DNA from 2 places in the Prauserella sediminis genome. Region 2 is predicted to be linked to the other one. Evidence: riboswitches for the same ligand, from Rfam matches in the RefSeq annotation. Region 2 holds a riboswitch; the other holds the start of a gene.
What was found. Region 2 has a riboswitch for thiamine pyrophosphate ahead of thiO (glycine oxidase ThiO). Riboswitches for the same ligand answer to the same signal wherever they lie in the genome.
Positions count from the first base shown of each region.

Region 1: linked by a shared signal. The riboswitch ahead of FB384_RS13725 (thiamine ABC transporter substrate-binding protein) and the one ahead of thiO (glycine oxidase ThiO) in region 2 are both predicted to bind thiamine pyrophosphate.

Region 1 is NZ_JACIBS010000001.1:3,003,203-3,008,157, reverse strand. It holds gene FB384_RS13730 (ABC transporter permease) at 1-991, opposite strand, end outside; gene FB384_RS13725 (thiamine ABC transporter substrate-binding protein) at 967-2,058, opposite strand; TPP riboswitch at 2,154-2,247, opposite strand; gene FB384_RS13720 (4a-hydroxytetrahydrobiopterin dehydratase) at 2,382-2,684, shown strand; gene FB384_RS13715 (hypothetical protein) at 2,785-3,093, shown strand; gene FB384_RS13710 (GNAT family N-acetyltransferase) at 3,114-3,674, shown strand; gene FB384_RS13705 (maleylpyruvate isomerase family mycothiol-dependent enzyme) at 3,684-4,310, opposite strand; gene FB384_RS13700 (hypothetical protein) at 4,307-4,630, opposite strand; gene FB384_RS13695 (PaaI family thioesterase) at 4,704-4,955, shown strand, end outside.
Region 2 is NZ_JACIBS010000001.1:2,526,261-2,531,215, forward strand. It holds gene FB384_RS11560 (ICP22 family protein) at 1-287, shown strand, start outside; gene thiE (thiamine phosphate synthase) at 563-1,213, opposite strand; TPP riboswitch at 1,245-1,368, shown strand; gene thiO (glycine oxidase ThiO) at 1,363-2,517, shown strand; gene thiS (sulfur carrier protein ThiS) at 2,514-2,714, shown strand; gene thiG (thiazole synthase) at 2,731-3,510, shown strand; gene FB384_RS11585 (MarR family winged helix-turn-helix transcriptional regulator) at 3,622-4,056, shown strand; gene FB384_RS11590 (amidohydrolase) at 4,287-4,955, opposite strand, start outside.

The sequences.
Region 1 (4,955 bases), 480 kb from region 2:
ACGCGCCGTCGCCGGAGCCAGCCAGCGCGCGGTAGCCGTCGAACCCCCAGCCGTCGCGTGTGGACAACGAGCGGACGACGAGGGCCAGGATCGGCACCAGCAGGCCCGCCACGACCGTCAGCGCCGCTCCGACGACCCACCACTCCCGCCCCGCAGGCCTGCGGGCGGTCGTCACGGGCGCACGAAGCGGTGCGGCACGTTCCCGTCGTCGCCGCGCCACCCCGCCGACGACCAGCGCCAGGACCACCGCCGCGAGCTGCACCAGCGACAACGCCGCCGCGCCGGACAGGTCGAGCAGCTCGACGGTCCGCAGATAGATCTCGGTCTCGAGCGTGCGATAGCGCCCGCCGCCGAGCATGAGCACGACACCGAAACTCGTGGAACAGAACAGGAACACCACCGCGGCCGACGACGCGAGCGCGGGTGCGAGCGCGGGCAGCGTCACGGTACGGAACGCCTGCCACGGCGACGCACCCAAGCTGCGGGCGGCGTCCTCGGCGCGCCGGTCGAGGTGCGCCCACAGCCCGCCGACGGTGCGCGCCACGACGGCGACGTTGAAGAACGCGTTGGCCAGCACGATCGTCGCCACGCCGCCGCCGGGCCACAACGCCTTGAACGCCAGTCCCACGACGACCGTCGGCAGCACGAACGGCACCAGCAGGAACGTCCGAACCCATCCGGCCCCGCGCAGCCGCACCCGCGCGAGCAGGAACGCCACCGGCATGCCGGCGAGCACCGCCACGGCCGTTGAGGCGGCCGCCTGCCCGAGAGTGAACGCGGCCAGATCCCACGTCTGCGCCTGCGCCAGCGCCCTCGACACCTCGCCGTCGGTGACACCGAGCCGCAGGATCGCCACGACCGGCCAGGCGAACAGCACGCCCAGGAACGCGATCGGCAGGGCGGCGAGCGCGACGACACCGGCCCCGCGCGCCCGCCCGGCCCCGGGGCCGCGCCGCCCGCCTCGGCTCAGCCCTCGTACAGCGCGCGCCACTGTTCGATCCACTGCTCCCGACCCTCGCTGACCTCGTCGGCCGGCAGCTGCGCCGGGTCGTCCGGGAGCGGGGCGGCCCGCTGCCACGAACCGGGCAGTTCGATGTCGGACCTGGCCGGGTAGACGTACATGTTCTCCGGAACGGTGCGCTGGAACTCCGGGGAGAGCAGGAAGTCGACGACCCGGCGCGCCTCGTCGGGGCGGTCGGTGCCGGAGAGCACTCCCGCGTACTCGACCTGCCGGTAGCACGTCTCCAGCAGCGCCTCGGTGCGCGGCGTGCCGTCGTCGCCGATCTCGGCGGCCGGCGAGGACGCGTACGACACGACGATCGGGCGCGGGCCGTTGCCTGAAGATCCCGAGAACTCCTGCGTGTAAGCCTCGCTCCAGCCGCTCACGACCTGAGCCCCGCCGTCCTTGAGCTTGCGCCAGTAGTCCTGCCAGCCGTCCTCGCCGCGGTCGGCGACGGTCGCGAGCAGGAACGCCAGGCCCGGCGAGGAGGTCGCAGGGCTCGGCGTCACCAGCAGCTCGCTGTATCGCGGCCGGGCCAGGTCGGCAAACGTGCGCGGGGCGGGCATGTCGCGCGAGGCGAACCACTCGGTGTCGATGTTGACGCACACATCGCCGACGTCCACGGCTGTCAGCCGGGCGCCGTCACCACCCGAACCGTGGTCGCCGGCGTCGTCGAGCGCGTAGCGCTGCGGGCCTTCGGTGGCGGCCGGAGGGTCGTACGGGGCGAACACGTTCTCGGCGAGCGTGCGGGAGGCGAACGTCGAGTCGATGCCGTAGGCGACATCGGCCACGGGGTTCGCCTTCGTCAGCACGAGCTTGTTCGCCAGCGCGCCGGCGTCACCCTGGTTGAGCACCTCGACGCGGATCCCGGATCGCGACTCGAAATCGTCGAGCACCCGTTGTGGGACGGCGAACGAATCGTGCGTGGCGAGCGTGACCGTCGTCGCCGACGATGCGTCGTCGTCACCGCCGTCACCGCCCCCGATCAAGGTGCACCCGGCTGTGAACAGCCCGGTCACGGCAACGGCGGTCAGCTGGCTCAAGCGGCGCGGCAACATCGGCTCTCCTCGTCGGCACCGTTCGCGGCGCCCGGCCCGCGGTCAGGCGATCCGGAGGGCAGGCGGCCCGGCGTGTAACGGCTCGAGCGGAGCTTGCCTCCCTGCGCCGGCATGACCCGGATCAGGTGCGAACGGTCGTGGGCTCGGCGCCCACCTCTCAGTCCGGCCGGTTCACCGGACTCCCGTGGCGGCGGGCACGTCATCCCTTGATCAAGACACCGCGATCACCCGCCGTGATCACGAAACGGTGATCTCGACGCGATGCGGCCGACATGCCCGACTGCGACTGTGCAGCCTACCCCTCCCGGCACCACCATGGACACATGACGGAGTTACTCAGCGACGACCGCATCCAGGCGGCACTCGAACACCTTCCCAGCTGGCACCGCGACGGCGACGCGATCGTGCGCGAGGCGAAACTGCCGAGCTTCCCCCGCGCTATCGAGGTGGTGAACCGGGTCGCCGAGATGGCGGAAAGCGCAGACCATCACCCGGATATCGACATCCGCTGGCGCACGTTACGTTTCTGTCTGAGCACACACAGTGCCGGCGGGCTCACGGAGAAGGATGTCTCACTGGCGGCCGAGATCGACGGTGCCGTAGACGCCATCATGGAAACCTCCTGACCCCGTCTCACCCATGTCCTGTGACGTGCGCGTCATCCGGCAACCTTCCGGTGTGGCGCGGCGTTGCACGGGTATCCGACAGCAGAGGGAGGGAGTGCGCATGAGCCGAATCGCCTTACGTACCAACGATTTCCGTACCGTGTCCGCGATCGGGGCCGGCAGGCGACTGCGGCGCGCGACCGCCGCGGCGACGCTGTCGGTGTTGACCGTGCTCGGCTCGCTGCTGGCGGGTGCGACGCCAGCGCTGGCCGAGCAGGAGGAGAAGCGGCAGGCTGCCCCCGACCCGTGGGACGCGTTCACCCAGGCGCTCGTCGTCGGCAGCACCGCGTTCGTGATGATCATCGGCCTGGCCGGTGCCGTGCTGTACTACACGGCCAAGGGTCACCGCAGGCAGACGCAACCGCACTGAGCAGGCGACCCGCGGACCCGATGACGGCACCGGCCTTCGCTCACCAGCCCGTCCTCACCGGCGAGCTGGTGCAGTTGCGTCCGGTGCTGCCCGACGACGCTCCCGGCCTGGTCGCGCTGATGCGGGAGGAGGCGCTCACGTGGTGCCCCGGCCGCGGGACGGGGGTACCCGCGCTCGACGACCTCGCGGCGGCCCAGCAGTGGTACGCGTCCTGCGGGCGGCGCGGCGACCGGGTCGACCTCGCCGTCGTCGACCGGGCGACCGGGTCGTTCATCGGCGAGGCGGTACTGGCCGAGCTCGACCGGGACAACGCGTCGTGCCGGTGCCGGATCGGCCTGCTCGGCCCCTACGGCGACGGCCACCGCGACGAGGCCACCCGGCTACTGCTCGGCTACGCACTCGACGAGGCCGGGTTGCACCGGGTGGAGACGCAGGTGGCGGCGTGTCACGTCCGCGCGAGGGAGGCCTACGAGGCGGCGGGCTTCGTGCGCGAAGGCACGCGCCGGGAGGCGGTTGTCACCAGCGGCGGACGGACCGACGTCCACGTCCTCGCGGTGCTGGCCGGCGACCGGACCGCCTGACGGTGCCCTTCAACCGATCCGCGCCGCGAGTGTGGGCCGCCCCGGCCCGTCGAGTTCGTCCATCACGCCGCGACGTCCAGCGATCGCCATGAGCAACGGCTCCGCGGGGCCGCGCACCTCGTCGCCGTCTCCGGTCGAGAAGTCCACGTCGTCGGCCACCAGGCGCAGACCCCGGAGGCGCTGCTTCGCACGCAGCGGCGGTGCGCCCACGGCGAGGGGCAGGACGGCAGCCAACCGGTCGGTCGGTACCTGCCGCGGTCTGCCCAGTGCGCGGCGGATGTCCTGGTGGTGGATCAGACCGTCGGTCAGGCCGATCCGCGCGCCGCCGAGCACGGTGAGCCCCCGCGGGGTCAGGTGGTCGTTCAGCAGCGCCAGCAGCCGGTCCGGCTCGTAGGCGTATTCGGCGACGCCGACCTCGTTGACCGCACCCGGCTTGAACCGCCCACGGGCGAACCGCCGCAGCACCCCGGCCACGCCCAGCTCGTCGTAACTGATCATGTGCGCGACGACATCGCGGATCCGCCAGCCCTCGCACAGGCTCGGCTTCTCCCACTCCTGCGGCGTCAGCGTCGCCAGGAACTCGGCCAGCTCGGTGCGCTCCCGAGTGGCCATGGCGAGCCGGTCGACCGCGGTCACCGCTCGTCGGGTGTACGCCGGGACGGCGCCTCCGGAACACCGTCGATGTGGGCACCGCCGCCGGGGTAACGCCGCGGAGTCTCGTGCGGGTACTGGTCGGCCGCACCGTCGGGCTTGCGGCGGCGCGGGTACGGCTCCTGCGGGCCGGGATGGTCGGGCGGCAGGTCGGAGCCGTGCCGCCGCTCCCCCGGCGGCCGCTGCGGTCCGGGGTTCTGCTGCGTCCCCGGGTTCCCCTCCGCACCGGGCAACCAGTCGATGCCCGGTCGGTCCCCTGCACCGGGACGCGGTTCCGGTTCGGTGTTCCTGTCCGGTTCGGGCATGGCGAGTGTCTCCTGACTCACATCGTCAGCAGGCCGGTCGCGACCGGCTCACCGCCGACGGTAGACCTCGACCATGACGAACGCCATGAGCACCGAGGCCGCGGCGACCGACGAGACCCGCGGTCCGAGCATCCAGCAGCTGCTGTTCCCCGACATGACGTGCTTCGGCTGCGGCCCCGCCAACCCGGACGGTCTCCGGCTGAGCAGCTACGAGGTCGACGGAGCCATCCGAGCGACCTTCACTCCGTGGCCGCAGCACGACAACGGCGGCGGCTACCTCAACGGCGGGATCATCTCGACGCTGCTCGACTGCCACGGCGCCGCA
Region 2 (4,955 bases):
GCGGTCCGTCCGATTCCGAGGACGGCGTCAGGGACGGACGCGACGGCGACGCGCCCGCGACGACGGACGATCGCGCTCCCGTCGAGTCGCAGGATCCCACCGGCGAGGCCACTCCCACCGAGGAGGCGCCGCAGCCTTCGGAGGAACAGGAAGGTCAGCAGCCGGGCGAGGACCGGCCGACCGAGGAGCCGGAGCCGACCGACGAGCCGACGGATGTCGAGGAACCGGCGGACACGCCCGAGCAGCCCGCCGAACCCGAAGGGGACGAGGCGACGCCTGCACCCTGACCGGCACACCTGACCGCCGCGCCTCACCGGTGCCCGCCGTCGGCAGCAGGAGACGCGCGGGGACAACACGCGCGAGGAGGCAGCCCCGCGTCGGAACGGCGTGTCCTGCGCCCGGCCGGGCGCAGGACACGCGGTGCCGAGTGCAGGACACGCGGTGCCGAGTGCAGGACACGCGGTGCCGAGTGCAGGACACGCGGTGCCGAGTGCAGGACACGCGGTGCCGAGTGCAGGACACGCGGTGCCGAGTGCAGGACACGCGGGGCGGTCCCGGAGGACTACAGCAGCGAGGCGCGAAGGGTGGCTGCGGCCGACCGCGGGTCGTCGGCGTCGGTGATGGCACGCACCACGACGGCGCGGTCGGCGCCCGCGGTCCGTACCTCCGGCATGCGCTCGGCGTCGATACCACCGATCGCGAACCACGGTCGTTGCGAGTCGACCGTGTCCGCCACGTCCCGCACCAGATCGAGTCCCGGAGCGCTGCGGCCCGGTTTCGTCGGGGTCGGCCAGCACGGGCCCACACAGAAGTAGTCGACGCCCGGCTCCGACGCCGCTGCGCGAGCCTGGTCGAGCGAGTGTGTCGACCGGCCGATCACGGTGTCCTCGCCCACGACGCGGCGGGCGTGCGTCACCGGGAGGTCGTCCTGACCGAGGTGCAGCACGTCCGCTCCCGCCGCCAGCGCGATGTCGGCACGGTCGTTGACGGCCAGCAGCGCACCGCGGCGGGCGCAGACCTCGGCGAGCGTTTCGAGCGCGGCGAGTTCGTCGGCCGCCTCCATCGCGGGCTTCTCGCGCAGCTGGATGATGTCGACGCCGCCCGCGAGCGCCGCATCGGCGAACTCCGCGAGGTCGGGGCGCATCGGTGTGCACAGGTACAACCGCGCGTCGGAGAGGCGCGCGCGAATCCGATCACCGCTCAGGCCGGGCATGGCATCACGGTAGCGCGCCGCGGTAGGTTGGTGGTGTCCGCACGGGAGCCCTGCCGGGCTGAGAGGGAGCACCGGGCCGAGTCGCATCGGCGCTGACTCCGACCGTGGAACCTGATCCGGATCATGCCGGCGCAGGGAGCGTGAATCGTATGTCCGAGTTCGCCGTTCCGGCCTCGGTCGCAGGCGCGACCGAGGTGGCCGTGGTGGGAGGCGGGGTCGTCGGCCTCGCCGTCGCGTGGCGGGCCGTGTCCGCCGGGCACCGCGTGACGTTGTTCGATCCGGCGCCGGAACGCGCTGCCTCGCGGGTCGCGGGCGGCATGCTGGCGCCGGTGACCGAGGCGTGGCCCGGTGAGGAGGACGTGCTGGAGCTCGGCGAGGAGTCGCTGCGGCGTTGGCCCGCGTTCGCAGGGGAGCTGACGGCCTGCGGGCACGATCCGGCCCTTTCGACGTCCGGTACGGTCGTCGCCGCCTTCGACCGCGCCGACGCCGAAACCCTGCACACGCTCGCCGGTTACCTGCACGAGCTGGGCCGCGAGGCGACGTACGTGCCCGCGCGACAGCTGCGGCGGATCGAACCGGGCCTTGCGGGTGCGGTCACCGGAGGGCTCGTCGTACCCGGCGACCTCGCGGTCGACACCCGTCGCCTGCTGGCTGCGTTGCACGACGGCGCGGCGTCCCGTGGTGCGGTGACGGTGCCGGAGGAGGTCGTCGCAGTCGAGCCGGGTGTGGTGCGCACCGCGCGCGGCGAGTACCCGGCCGGGGCGATCGTGGTGGCCGCGGGCGCGTGGAGCCGGTCGCTGCTGCCGGACGTCGGCGCGCACATCCGGCCGTTGAAGGGCGAGGTCCTTCGGCTGCGCTCGCGGCGAACGACGCTGCCACCGCCGAGCGGCACGCTTCGCGCGATGGTCGAGGGCGAGCCCGTCTACCTCGTCCCGCGCGGCCGCGGTGAATCCGCCGACGGCGATCTCGTGGTCGGCGCGACACAGTACGAGGCGGGATTCGACACGGCCGTCACCGCACGCGGCGTGCGGCGGCTGCTGGATGCCGCCGAGCGCGTGTTCCCCGGCATCGCGGAGTACGAACTCGTCGAGACCGCTGCGGGCCTGCGCGCGGGCAGCGCCGACAATCTTCCGCTGCTGGGCGAGGTCGCCGACGGGGTGTACGCCGCGACCGGTCACCACCGCGGCGGGCTGCTGCTCGCGCCCGTCACGGCGGACGCCGTCGTCGCGTGGCTCGCCGGTGGCGAACCGCCGCCCGGGGTCGCGGCGGCCCATCCCGATCGTGTGAAGGAGCGGGTGTCATGAACATCCAGGTCAACGGCGAGGCCCGCGAGTTGCCCGACGACAGCACCGTCGCGGGCGTGCTCGCCGCGCTGGACGTGCCCGAACAGGGCGTCGCCGTGGCCGTCGACGGAGTCGTGGTGCGCAGGGCCGAATGGCCCCGCACCGCCGTCGGCGACGGGGCGCACGTGGAGATCCTCACCGCCGTCCAGGGCGGTTGAGGGGACGGAGGCTGACATGACAGGCGATGCAGCAGGCGAGCCGACCGGCATGCTGGCGATCGGCGATCACAAGTTCACCTCGAGGCTGGTCATCGGCACCGGCGGGGCGGCGAACCTCGATGTTCTGGAACGCGCGCTCACCGCGTCGGGCACGGAGCTGACGACCGTCGCGATGCGCCGCGCCGATCTCGGCTCCGGTTCCGGGGTGCTGGACCTGTTGCGCAGGCTCGGCATCGCGGTGCTTCCCAACACCGCGGGTTGCCGTACCGCGGCCGAGGCGGTGCTGACGGCGCAGCTGGCGCGCGAGGCGCTCGGCACGGACCTGATCAAGCTCGAGGTTCACGCCGACGACCGCACCCTGCTGCCCGACCCGATCGAGACGGTCGACGCGGCTCAGCAGCTCACCGACGAGGGGTTCACGGTCCTCGCTTACACCAACGACGACCCGGTGACCGCCTTGCGGCTGGAGGAGGCGGGCTGCGCTGCCGTGATGCCGCTCGGTTCGCCCATCGGCACCGGCCTCGGCATCCGCAACCCGCACAACATCGAACTGATCGTCGCCCGCGCCGGCGTGCCCGTGGTCCTCGACGCCGGTATCGGCACGGCGTCCGATGCGACCCTGGCGATGGAACTCGGCTGCGACGCCGTGCTGCTGTCCACCGCCGTCACCCGTGCGCAGGATCCCGAGCGGATGGCGGCGGCGATGCGCGCGGGCGTCACCGCGGGCAGGCTCGCGCGCGAGGCGGGCCGGATTCCGCAGCGGTTCTGGGCGCAGGCGTCGAGCCCGCCGCGGTGAGGTGATCGCGTGCGGACGACTGAGCGGGACGGTTTCGGCGCCTCGTTCTCCTCGGTCGGGGGCGGGGAACGTATGGTGAACGCCCACTCGTGTGCGATCGAAGGAGCGTAGGTGACCACGCCGAACGATGTCCCGCATCGGCTGTTCCTGTCCATCGGGCGGCTGTCGCGAGCACTGCGGCAGGCCGGCGCGCCTGGGCCCGGCCACGGCGCGATCTCCGCGATGGCCACGCTCGACGTCCACGGTCCGCTCCGTCTCGGTGACCTCGCGTTGAAAGAGGGCGTCGCCGCGGCCACCATGTCGCGGATCGTGGCCACCCTCGTCGAGTCCGGTTTCGTGGCCCGCGAGCCCGACCCGATCGACCGCCGCGCCTGGCTCGCCGAGCTCACCGACGAAGGCAGGCGCACGCTCCACGACGTCCAGTCGGTGCGGATCAGGGAGCTGTGCGCCCGCATCGACCGCCTGTCCGACGACCGCAGGGCCGCCCTCGAGGCAGCGCTCCCGGCGTTGGAAGCCCTCCTGGACGAGGAATCCGACCCGACATAGCACCGCGTGTCCTGCGCTCAGCACCGCGTGTCCTGCGCCCGGGAGTCGTTGTCGCCGGGGTGGATCGCCGCCCAGCGGAGGATGGCTGCGTGGCGTCGGATTCGGCGTTCGACGTCGCGGTTGGTTGATCCGGGCCGGGGGCGTTCCATGACCCGCCCGCGGCGCAGCACGATGAATCCGGGTTGAGCTGACTCGCGACAGTCTGACTCGCGACAGTCTGACTCGCGACACTAGGCCTTGTGCAGCACTCCGGAACGGGCGGTGCCCCAGATCGGGATGTCGCGCAGTTCCGCCGGATTCACCTCGTAGGGGTTTTCCTCGAGGATGGCGAAGTCGGCGAACTTGCCGGGTTCGAGGCTGCCCGCGGTGCGTTCCATGCCCAGAATGTGCGCGGCATCAACGGTGATCGCGCGGAGTGCGCGGTCGACGCCGATGCGTTCGCCGGGTGCGAGCACCGTCTCGCCGTCCGCACCGAGCCGGTTGACGGCGACCCACGCCGCGGTCAACGGATGCATCGGGACCGGGACCAGTGAGAAGTCCGAGTGCAGCGCGAAGGTCACCCCCTCGCGTTCGAGCGAGCCGAGACGCCCGACCGCTTCGGAACGGTCCGGGCCGTATCCCTCATGGCTGTGCACGTGGCTGCGGTAGTGCACGAAGTAGCAGTTGACGCTGGCCTGCGCACCGAGCGCCTTCACCCTGCGGGCTTGATCGGGTGTGCTGATGCAGTAGTGCTCGAGGGTGAACCGGTGGTCGAAACGCGGCTTGCTGTCCTGTAGTACCGACAACGCGTCGAGCGCGGCGTCGATGCTCTCGTCGCCGTTGGCGTGGCAGTGAATGGGAATTCCCGCTCGCCAGAACGGCTCCATGCGCTCGTGGAGCTGTTCCCACGGGACGTCGTT